DNA from 2 places in the Pseudoroseomonas sp. WGS1072 genome. Region 1 is predicted to be linked to the other one. Evidence: riboswitches for the same ligand, from Rfam matches in the RefSeq annotation. Region 1 holds a riboswitch; the other holds the start of a gene.
What was found. A riboswitch is a leader RNA that binds a small molecule or an ion and turns the genes downstream of it on or off. The one in region 1 is predicted to bind glycine.
Positions count from the first base shown of each region.

Region 1 (5,555 bases):
ATATAGGCGGCATGCGGCCCGCCATAGCCCATCGGCACGCCGAAGCGCTGGCTGGAGCCGATGACGACATCGGCGCCCATCTCGCCCGGCGGCGTCAGCAGCGTGAGCGACAGCGGATCGGCCGCGACGATGGCGAGCCCGCCCACCTGCTGCGCGGCGGCGATCTCGGGCGCGATGTCGCGCACCGCGCCGGTCGTGCCGGGATATTGCAGCACCAGGGCGAAGGGCTTCCGCGCCCCGCAGGCGGCGGCGAGCCCGCTCACCGGCACGACCTCGACCGTGAGCCCCAGCGGCTCGGCGCGGGTGCGGATCACCGCCAGCGTCTGCGGGTGCACGTCATCGGCGACCAGCAGGGTGTGCGAGCGGCCGCGCGTGGCGGCGAGCGCCAGCGCCATCGCCTCGGCCGCCGCCGTCGCCTCGTCCAGCAGCGAGGCATTGGCGACCGGCAGGCCGGTGAGGTCGCAGACCATGGTCTGGAAGTTGACCAGCGCCTCCAGCCGCCCCTGGGCGATCTCCGCCTGATAGGGCGTGTAGGCCGTGTACCAGCCGGGGTTCTCCAGCACGTTGCGCAGGATCACCGGCGGCACATGCGTCCCGTGATAGCCCATGCCGATCAGCGAGCGCAGCGGCGTGTTCAGCTCCGACAGGCCGCGCAGCTCGGCGATGACCTCCGCCTCCGACACCGGAGGAGGCAACTGAGAAAAATCCTGGCCGCGGATGGCGGCGGGCACGGTCCGCTCGGCCAGCGCCTCGAGACTCTCGGCGCCCACCAGCTTCAGCATCTCCGCCACCTCGGCCGCGGAGGGCCCGATATGGCGGCTGCCGAAGGCCGCGTGGTCCTCGAGCCGGTTCAGCTCGTCAATGGCGCTGCTCATGCCCGCTCCCCTTCCGCGTCCGCTCAGGCTTCGCTGTCGACGAAGGCCTGGTAGGCCTCGGCATCCATCAGCGCATCCAGCTCGGAGGGGTCGGCCACCTCCATCCTGAAGAACCAGCCCTCCGACTGCGCGGCGCTGTTCACCATGGCCGGGTCGTCGGCCAGCGCGGCGTTGCTCTCGGTGATGGTGCCACCGACCGGGGCATAGACGTCGGACGCCGCCTTCACGCTCTCCACCACGGCGACGGCGTCGCCCGCCGCCACCTGCCGCCCGGCCTCGGGCAGGTCGACGAAGACCACATCGCCCAGCGCGGTCTGCGCGTGGTCGGTGATGCCGATGGTGGCGATATTGCCGTCCAGCCGGACCCATTCGTGGTCGCGGGAGAATTTCAGCTCGGCCATGGTGGCGGTCCTTATCGGGCGTAACGGTGAGGGATGAAGGGGGTGGCGGCGACCTGGGCGGGAATCGCCCTGCCGCGCACCATCAGTTCGAGCGCCGTGCCGTCGGCGGCATGGCCACGCGCCACATAGCCCATGGCGCAGGGGCCGTTCAGCGAGGGGCCGAAGGTGCCGCTCGTCACCTCGCCCACCGTCTCGCCGCCAACCGCGATGGCGGTGTGGGCGCGGGCCGGCTGGCGGCCCTCGGGCAGGATGCCGACGCGCAGCCGCGCCGGACCGTTCTCCAGTTCCTCGCGAACGCGCGCGGCGCCGGGGAAGTTCCACTCCGTGCGGCGGCGCTTGCCGATGGTCCAGGTCAGGCCGGCCTCGACCGGGCTGGTCGTCTCGTCGATGTCGTTGCCGTAGAGGCAGAGCCCGGCCTCCAGCCGCAGCGAATCCCGCGCGCCCAGCCCGGCCGGGGCGGCTCCCGGCAGGGCCAGCAGGGCGCGGGCCAGGATCTCGGCCCGGTCGGCGGCGACGCTGATCTCGACGCCGTCCTCGCCGGTATAGCCGCTGCGGCTGACCAGGACGGGGATGTCGCCGATGCGGGTGGCGGCCACGCCCATGAAGGGCAACGCCGCCACATCCGGCGCCAGCGCCGCCAGGGCGGGCACCGCCGCCGGCCCCTGGAAGGCCAGCAGGGCACGGTCCGGCAGGCGGTTCAGCGTGACGCCGGCGGGCAGCGCGGCCTCGATGGCGGCGCAGTCCACATCCTTGCGGCTGGCGTTGAGCACCAGGAACAGCCGGTCCCCGAGATTGGCGACCATGAAATCGTCGAGGATGCCGCCGGCCTCGGTGGTCAGCAGGCCGTACTTCTGCCGCCCCGGCTTCAGGATCCGCACATCGGCGGGCGTCAGCCGCTCCAGCGCCTCCGCCGCGCCCTCGCCCCGGAGCTCCGCCTGGCCCATATGCGAGACATCGAACAGCGTGGCGCCGCGCCGCGTCGCCAGATGCTCGGCCAGGATGCCCGCCGGGTACTGCACCGGCATGGCATAGCCGGCGAAGGGCACCATCCGGGCGCCGAGCTCACGGTGAAGGGACGCCAGGGGCGTTTCAAGCAGGGTCTCGGCCACGGAACCTCCAGCGCCGCGCTCGCGCGTGGCGGGTCAGGGTTGTGGCCCCCCTCTGTCCGATGACCTGAGAGATTCAGCGCGGGCGTTGCGCGCCTTACTCCGTCGGTGCCATTGCCTGTCGCCAGGCGCCGGGCTTTCCAGAGGCCCCTTCCCCACGCGGCCCTTTGTGCCTGAGCGTTTCCGGGGGCCGGTTGCGCCTTCGGCGATGGCATGCGCCACTCTCTCCCGCGTGGGATCAGCGGGTCAGGCCCTCATGCCCGAGCGCGGAGCGCCGCGCAAGCGGGGATCGCGCGGCGCGGCGGCCCGCGCCGCCCTCCGGCCACGCCCGGCCCCCGCCACACCTCCCCCCCCCGCCACGCTTGACCCGGGTGCGCGCCGCAAGGCATCTGCTGGCCATGCGCCTCCTGCCGCTCCTGCTGGCCCCGTTGCTCTGCCTCGCTTTCAGCGCCGGCCCGGCCCGGGCGCAGCGCGCCGCCGCGGACTGGCAGCTTTGCCGCCAGGCGATCGCGGCGGAGGAGCCGGGCTCCGGCCTGCCGCCCGGCCTGCTCGGCGCCATCGCCCTGGTGGAAAGCGGCGGCACCGACCCTTCCGGCCGCCCGGCCTCCTGGCCCTGGACCTGGAACGCCGCCGGTGAGGGCTTCACCGCGCCGAGCAAGAACAGCGCCATCGCCGCCGTCGCCGCGCGGCTAGCCGGGGGCACCCGCTCGATCGACATCGGCTGCATGCAGGTGAACCTGATGCACCACCCCCAGGCCTTCGCCAGCCTGGAGGAGGGCTTCGAGCCGCGCGCCAATGTCCGCTACGCCATCCGCTTCCTGCGCAGCCTCTATGCCGCGCATGGCGACTGGGGCCGGGCCATCGCGCGCTACCATTCGGGCGAGGCGGAGCGCGGCCTGGCCTATAGCCGCCGGGTCGCCATGGCGCGGCTCGGCGCCGGTTGGGGCCGCGGCGGGCAGGTGCCGCTGCCGGCGCGGCTGGGCCAGGGGCTTTGCGCGCCCGGCCTGCGCCCGGCCCTCGCGCTGCCGAAGCGGCTGGCGCCGAACCAGCCGCTGCGCCAGCCCAGGCTGGTCTGCCGCCGGGGCGGGTAAGGCCGGCTCCCGCTTGAAAATGATTATCATTATCGTATAGGCACACCGCGCCATCCGGCGCCGGAGGACCCATCATGCCGCAGCCTTCCCACCCGTTCCCGCTGACCCGCCGCCACGCCCTCGGGCTGGGCGCGGCCGGCCTGCTGGCCCCGCTGCTGGGTGCGCGCCCGGCTCTGGCGCAGCGCCTGGCCACCCGGCAGGAGCTGGCCCCGCACCTCTACGAGCTGGCCTACAGCCCGCGCCAGCGTGCCCTCTTCGTCGCCTCGGCTGGCGGCTTCAGCGAGGGCGCCCCGCCGAGCCGCGTCTTCCGCCTGGACCCGCAGACGCTGGCGGTGCAGGCCGAGATCCCGCTGCCGCTGAAGGGCTTCGGCGTGATCCTCGACGACGCGGCCGGCCGGCTCTATGTCAGCCACGCGATCGACGGCGCGGTCAGCGCCATCGACGTCGCGGCGAACAGCGTGGTCGGCACGCTGACCCTGGCGCCGAAGGTGCGCGGCGAGGACGGCAAGGAGGAGGCCCCCTACGGCTTGCGCCGCCTGGCCCTCGACCCGGCCCGCGGCCGCCTCTACCTCGCCGGCCTGTCGCTCAAGGAGGGCGTGCTCTACGTCGTGGACACCAGGGCGCTGCGCCTGACCAGGACCGTCTCCGGCATCGGGCCCGGCGCCAGCGGCATCGCCCTCCATCCCTCGGGCGACCGCGTCTTCGTCTCCACTCTGGCGGGCCAGCTCGTCACCGTGAATACCGAGAGCCTGGCGGTGGTGAAGCAGTTCGCCGCCGGCGGCGCCGAGCAGCCGCTGAACCTCGCCTGGGACGCGCCGCGCCAGCGGCTGCTGGCCGTCGACCAGGGCCTCGAGGGCATCCGCAAGATGCAGGAGAAGAACGTGCCGGGCTTCACCTCGCGCAATCCGGGCAACCGGGTGGTGGCGCTGGACCCGGAGACCGGCAAGCTGCTGGCCGAGGGGCCGGTGCCCGAGGGGCCGGTGGCGCTTCTGGCGGATGCCGGGCGCAACCAGCTCTATGTCAGCAGCCGCGCCGGCGGGGCGGTGACCGTGCTGGCGCTGGACAGCCTCGAGCGGCGCGCCAGCGTCCCGCTGCCGGTGCACCCCAACAGCCTGGCGCTGGACGAGCAGGGCAAGGCGCTCTTCGCCACCGTGAAGGCGGCGCCGAAGCGCGGCTCGCTGGACCTGGAGAGCGTGGCGCGCATCGCACTCTGAGCCGGGCGACGGGGAAGTGGCCGGCGCGGCGCAACCCTGCCCGCGCCCAGGCGCTTCCCGTCCGGCGGCGCCGGGCCGGGTCCCGGGGCGCCGCGACAGGAGGTCCCGTGCCGAATCCCTGGATGAAGAAGAACCCGCTGCTCAGCCTGATACTGAGCGGCGCCAATGCCTGGACCGGCGCGGCGCGCGGCATCATGGCCGGCCAGGCCGGGCGGCAGCGGGCCCAGGCGGCGCGGACCACCGCGCAGGCGATGACCGCCTTCTGGACCGGCGGCGCGGCCGGCGGCCCCAAGGGCAGGGCCCCGTCCCGCAAGCGCGGCAAACGGAGCTAGAGCGGATCCCGATCAGGCGGAAGCACCGGATCGGGTGAAGCTGCTCCGGCACCGGCCCCGGGCGGCTGCGGTTCCGCTCATGTGAGTGCCCCCAAAACCGAGCTTTGCCTGCCAACATTCCGCCAGCGGCACAAGAATAGCCTCGCCGCCGAGTCAGATCCTTGAAGCGCGGCAGCAAGTCCTCGTCGAGAATTGTGAAGTAACTGTGGAACGGGTCCGCTACTGAGCGAGCGGGCCCAAGTATCGTGCACAGAGCTACGCCGTGCGCCTGAGAAGCCAGGTGCCGACATCGGTTTGGAGGCGCCACCGTCACGTCTGCGCATGCAGGCGGATCGCCGCGGCCCATCCATGATCAAGCCCGAGTGGTGCCTCGGCGGTACCTTGGAAGCATCGTTCACCAGATGCCCCTTCGAGATCAGATGCCGTGGCGGCCGCGGTGCCGGTTGGCCGACAGGTCAGCGACTAGCCGTCGGCTTCAGATCGCGGGCCTCGATTCGCCGTTCCCAGCTTGAGGCCCAGGTAGCGCAGGACCTCTG
Region 1 is NZ_JBMPSU010000001.1:2,293,492-2,299,046, reverse strand. It holds gene gcvP (aminomethyl-transferring glycine dehydrogenase) at 1-875, opposite strand, end outside; gene gcvH (glycine cleavage system protein GcvH) at 899-1,276, opposite strand; gene gcvT (glycine cleavage system aminomethyltransferase GcvT) at 1,288-2,385, opposite strand; glycine riboswitch at 2,435-2,529, opposite strand; glycine riboswitch at 2,533-2,623, opposite strand; gene ACF3NH_RS10915 (transglycosylase SLT domain-containing protein) at 2,781-3,473, shown strand; gene ACF3NH_RS10910 (YncE family protein) at 3,548-4,687, shown strand; gene ACF3NH_RS10905 (hypothetical protein) at 4,795-5,019, shown strand.

Region 2 (5,555 bases), on a different contig from region 1:
GAGCGCTGGCGCCGCGGGCTGGCGATCTTGGCGGCGCGGCCCAATGTCGCCATCAAGCTCTCGCACCCGAGCGCCTACAGCGAGGGCACGGAGACGGAGGCGCTGGCGGCCGTGGTACTGCCCTGCCTCGAGGCCTTCGGACCCGGGCGGGCGATGTTCGGCAGCGATTATCCCATGGCCCGCCGCAGCATGTCCTACGCCGCCATCTGCGACGGCCTGCGGGAGATCCTGGCCCCCTTCAGCCCGTCGGAGCAGCGCGCCGTCTTTCACGACAACGCGGCGCGCTACTACCGCTTCCCACCCACGGAACCGCCGCGCCTCAGCCCGCCAGATGGCCCGTGGACGGTGGCCCGGGCGGCCGGGACCCGGCGGAGGCGGGAGCGGTCGGGGGAGAGGCCAGCGGATCCGCCGCCAGGGTGATCGGCCGGCCATGGGGTGTCGCCGCGGCCGCCCGTGCCCAGGCCTGGCGGCGCGCCTCCAGCGCCTCCGGCGCGACGATCCCCTTCTCCGCCAGCAAGGCCTCCAGCGCATCCAGCCACTGCGCGTAGTAGGAGCCGCCGCCGGAGGCGATGCGGCGGCCGAGCGCCTCCGCCCATTCGCCCCAGCCGAAGCATCCCGCCTCGTGCAGGGCCACGGCCATGGCGAAGGCCTGGGCTTCCCAGGGCTCGGCGAAGACCGGACCCTCCGCGTCGCGCGGCAGGCTCAGCGCCTCGGCCGTCGCATCGTCACACCGGCTCAAGATAGGACTCCCAGGCATCCAAGATGACGGTGACGGCCGGATCGGCGCCCTCGCCCCAGAGCTCGCCGGCGGTGAAGCGGACGGCGTAGAGCCATTGCGGCGCCTCGTCGCCGCCCAGCGCCAGCGTGTCCGGAAAGACGAAGACACCCTGCACCCGCTCGATGACGCCCCGCCGCCCGCGCGCGTAGCGTGGCAGGCGGGTGTGGCCGCTGGTCTGGAAGTTGCGCGCCCGCACGGCCTCCCCCTCGGCGAAGCGCGCCGGCGCCCCCGCCGGGCGGGAATAGGGCGAGCCGCGCGCCAGCATCGGCGCGACCTCGGCGGCGGCGAGCGGCTTCAGCGGCCTGCCGGGCCCGTATGCCTTGCCGTCGCGCAGTTCGGCCTCGGTCACCAGCCCCTTCTGCAGCAGCAGCTTCTCCAGACCCTTGATCCAGATCTCGTAGTAGCTGGAGGTCAGGTACTCGCCCGGCGGCAGGGTCTCCCGCGCATGCCGCGCGGCATCGATGCTCCATTGCCCGAGCGCCCCGGCCGCGAGCGTCACCGCCAGGGCGCGCTTCTCCCAGCCGGCATGGAAGCGGACCTCCTCCGGCTCCGGCCGCACCGGGCCGAAGCCCTGCATGCCGCCCAGGTCCTGCGCGCCGTTCATGCCGCCGGCTCGCGCGCCAGGGCGGTGCCGATCATGGAATCGCGGCTGACGAGATCGGCCAGCCGCGATTCCTCCCAGCCCTCGGTGCCGGCGGGCCGGCGGGGGATGACGAGGTAGCGCGTCTCGGCCGTGGAATCCCAGACGCGGATGCGCGTCGTCTCCGGCAGGGTGACGCCGAAATCGGCCAGCACGCCCCGCGGATCGAGCACGGCGCGGGAGCGGTAGGCGGGCGACTTGTACCAGGCGGGCGGCAGGCCCAGCACCGGCCAGGGGTAGCAGGAGCACAGGGTGCAGACGACCATGTTGTGCTCCGCCTCGGTGTTCTCCACCGCCACCATGTGCTCGCCCTGGCGTCCGGTATAGCCGAGGGAATGGATGGCGGCCGAGGCGTCGCGCCGCAGCCAGTCGCGGAAGTCGGGATCGGCCCAGGCCTTCGCCACGACGCGGGCGCCGTTGCGCGGGCCGATGCGCGTCTCGTAGGTCTCGATCAGCGCGTCCAGCGCGGCCGGATCGGCGTAGCCCTTCTCGACCAGCAGGGATTCCAGCGCGCGCACGCGCAGCGCCATCCCCGAGAGCTCGCTACCCTCGTCATGATGGTCATGGTCATGGTGGTGATGGTGATCGGGCCCGCTCATCGCCGCTCTCCCTGCCTGGGGACACGACACCATTCCGCCGGGCGCCGAAGGGGTCAAGACCGGAGGGGGCGGGGCCGGAAATGTCAGGGGCGGCGGAGCACCCGGAGGCCTCCGCCGCGCGCCGTCAGCCGGCCTCGCCGAGGCGGCTCTTGAGATCCTTGGCCGGCTTGAACTTCACGGTGCGGCTGGCGGCGATCTCCACCACCTCGCCGGTGGCCGGGTTGCGGCCCTGGCGGGCGGCGCGCTCGCTCACCGCGAAGGAGCCGAACCCGGCCAGGCGAACCTCGCGCCCGGCCCCGAGGGTGTCGCCCAGGGTCGACAGCACGGCCTTCAGCACCGCATCGGCCTGGGTCTTGGGCAGGCCCGTGGCGGCGGCGGCGGAATCGATCAGATCCTGGCGGCTCAGCGGGCGGGTATCTTCGGTCAAGGCGTCACTCCGACTTGGTGGTAATGCCCGAGGAGAGACACAACCGCCCGTGGCCGGTCAAGCGCGCGCCCGGCCCGGAAGGCCCGCGAAGCCCCGCCTTCCACAGGTTTTTTGGCGGGACGGCCCGAAAATGACGCTCCTGTCATCCCCGGGCGGGCCGGGACCCGCAGCGGCGGGCTGGGCGGCGCGGCGGGCCCGGCCTAGAAGACGGGGAGAGACAGGGAGACAGAGAATGCCGGTTCACCCCCTTCATCGTCGCCAGGGCTCCGCCCGCTGATGCGGATCCTCGTCGCCGGCCGCACCGGCCAGCTCGCCCTGGCGCTCTCCCGCCGCCTGCCGCGGGACGGGCACCAGGTCACCGCCCTGGAGGCGCCCGAGCTGGACCTGACGGACGCGGCCTCGATCGCCCGCGCCGTGGCCGACACGGCGCCGGAGGTCGTCATCAACGCCGCCGCCTACACGGCGGTGGACCGCGCCGAGGACGAGCGCGACCTGGCCTATGCCATCAACGCGACCGGCGCGGCCCTGCTGGCCGAGGCCGCGGCCCGGCGCGGCCTGCCCTTCGTGCATGTCTCCACCGACTATGTCTTCGACGGGCTGAAGGGCAGCCCCTATGTCGAGACCGACGCCGCCAGCCCGGCCGGTGTCTATGGCGCCTCCAAGCGCGCCGGGGAGGAGGCCGTGCTGGCCGCCAATCCCCGCTCCGCCATCCTGCGCACCGCCTGGGTCTGCAGCGCCGACGGCAACAACTTCCTCAAGACCATGCTGCGCCTCGGCGCCGAGCGGGAGACGCTCAGCGTCGTCGCCGACCAGCACGGCGCGCCCACCTTCGCCGCCGACCTGGCGGAGGCCATCGCCCGGATGCTGCCGCGCCTGGCCGCCGCCGGGGCCGGCGACGAGGCCTTCGGCCTGTTCCACCTGACCGGCGCGCCCTGGACCACCTGGCACGGTTTCGCCGCCGAGATCTTCGCCCAGGCGGCGGAACGCGGCGCCAGGGTGCCGGCGCTGAAGGCCATCACCACCGCCGAGTATCCGACCAAGGCGCGGCGCCCGGCCGATGGCCGGCTGGATTGCGGGCGGATCGGCCGGGTGCACGGCATCGAGCCGGCGGACTGGCGCCGCTCGCTGGCCGCCGCGCTGGAGGTGCTGCTGCCCCGCTGAGGCGGGAGGGCCGATTGTGCTTGACGGCGCCGGCGCGGCTTTGCCACCCTGCGCCGCGTCCGCCGAAGCCAGGCAGGAGAGCGCGGCAGGCCCTCGTCAGAGGCGCCATGCCGCCGCCGACGGAGCAACCCCCCAGGAAACTCTCAGGCACCCGGACTGCAGGGCGAGGACGATCTGGAGAGAGGCGGACCGGGCATGGCCCCGGCACCGCCCGCCGAAGGGGATATCCCGGCGCGCCGGGTTAAGCTCTCAGGCACCGTGACAGATGGGGGCAGACGGGCGCGGCCGAGGACCGCACCGCGCTGCCGCGCCATCCTCACGGAGACGGCTCGACCCATGAGCAAGATCGCCATCATCGGCGCCGGGATCACCGGCGTGACCACCGCCTATGCCCTGCTGCAACGCGGCCACCAGGTGGTGCTGCTCGACCGGCACCGCTATGCCGCGATGGAGACCTCCTTCGCCAATGGCGGCCAGCTCTCGGCCAGCAATGCCGAGGTCTGGAACAGCTGGGCGACGGTGCTGAAGGGCATGAAGTGGATGCTGCGGCAGGATGCGCCGCTGCTGCTGAACCCCCGCCCCGGCTGGCACAAGTACAGCTGGATGGGCGAGTTCCTGGGACAGATCCGCCACTACCGCGCCCATACGATCGAGACCACGCGCCTGGCCATCGCGGCGCGCAGGCACCTTTTCGACATCGCCGCGCTGGAGGGCATCGACTTCGACCTGGAGCGGCGCGGCATCCTGCACATCTACCGCGACCGGCCGGGCTTCGAGGCGGCGCAGCGCACCAACGCGCTGCTGACCGAGGGCGGGCTCGACCGCCGCGCCGTGACGCCGGAGGAGATGCGCGCCATCGAGCCGGCGCTGCAGGGCACCTATTACGGCGGATTCTTCACGCCCTCGGATTCCACCGGCGACATCCACAAGTTCACCCGCGGCCTGGCCGAGGCCTGCCAGCGCCATGGCGCCCGCTTCGTCGCCGAGGCCGAGGTCAGCCGCATCACCCACACCGCGCGCGGCATCGAGATCGCCTGGGACAAGGCCGGGCGGGGCGTGCCGGGCGGCGTGGAGGTGGTGGACCGCCTCGTGGTCTGCGCCGGCATCGCCAGCCGCCGCTTCGCCGCGCTGCTGGGCGACCGCGTCAACGTCTATCCGGTGAAGGGCTATTCCATCACCGTGCACCTGGACGATGCGCGGAGCCAGGACGCCGCGCCCCAGGTCAGCCTGCTGGACGACGCCACCAAGATCGTCACCAGCCGGCTGGGCCGCGACCGCTTCCGCGTCGCCGGCACGGCCGAGTTCAACGGCGAGAACCGCGACATCCGCGCCGACCGCGTCCGGCCCCTGGTCGATTGGGTGCGCGACCTCTTCCCCGAGGTCAGCACGGCGCGCAGCGTCCCCTGGGCGGGGCTGCGCCCGATGACGCCGGGCATGATGCCGCGCATCGGCCGCGGCAGTCGTCCGGGCGTCTTCTACAACACCGGCCATGGCCATCTCGGCTGGACCCTCTCCGCCGCGACGGCGCAGATGGTGGCCGAGGCGATCGGCGAGGAGGCGCGGCGCAACATCGCCGCCTGAGGCGGCCGGGCCGCGTCTCGCGGGATTGTGAGGCACGCCGGACTCCTCCGCGACTCCTGAGGCGAATCAATCGCTTGACGCATCTCGTGACCGTCCCGCTAGCCTGCGGCGCATGAGCCTTCCTGTCCTCGCGGCGGCGCCCGACCCCACCACGCCGCTCTACTACGCGCATGGCTATGCGCTGCATCTCCTCTGCGCCTGCGGCCAGGAGGCCTGGCCGACGGTGGAGGAGATCGCGCTCTCGCGGCGTTTCGCCCGCGACACCCGCTTGGCCGACCTGCCGCGCCGCCTGCCCTGCGCGGATTGCGGCGCGACGCCGGAGCTTCGGGCGGTCCTGCCGGCCCCTCGGGCGGGGCGGGGCGGGCGCTA
Region 2 is NZ_JBMPSU010000002.1:219,193-224,747, reverse strand. It holds gene ACF3NH_RS19175 (amidohydrolase family protein) at 1-420, shown strand, start outside; gene ACF3NH_RS19170 (nitrile hydratase accessory protein) at 320-739, opposite strand; gene nthB (nitrile hydratase subunit beta) at 726-1,382, opposite strand; gene nthA (nitrile hydratase subunit alpha) at 1,379-2,017, opposite strand; gene ACF3NH_RS19155 (HU family DNA-binding protein) at 2,142-2,444, opposite strand; gene rfbD (dTDP-4-dehydrorhamnose reductase) at 2,721-3,605, shown strand; glycine riboswitch at 3,669-3,774, shown strand; glycine riboswitch at 3,778-3,872, shown strand; gene ACF3NH_RS19145 (D-amino acid dehydrogenase) at 3,942-5,186, shown strand; gene ACF3NH_RS19140 (hypothetical protein) at 5,299-5,555, shown strand, end outside.
Region 2: it holds a riboswitch for glycine, as region 1 does, so the genes downstream of both, ACF3NH_RS19145 (D-amino acid dehydrogenase) here and gcvT (glycine cleavage system aminomethyltransferase GcvT) in region 1, are expected to answer to the same signal.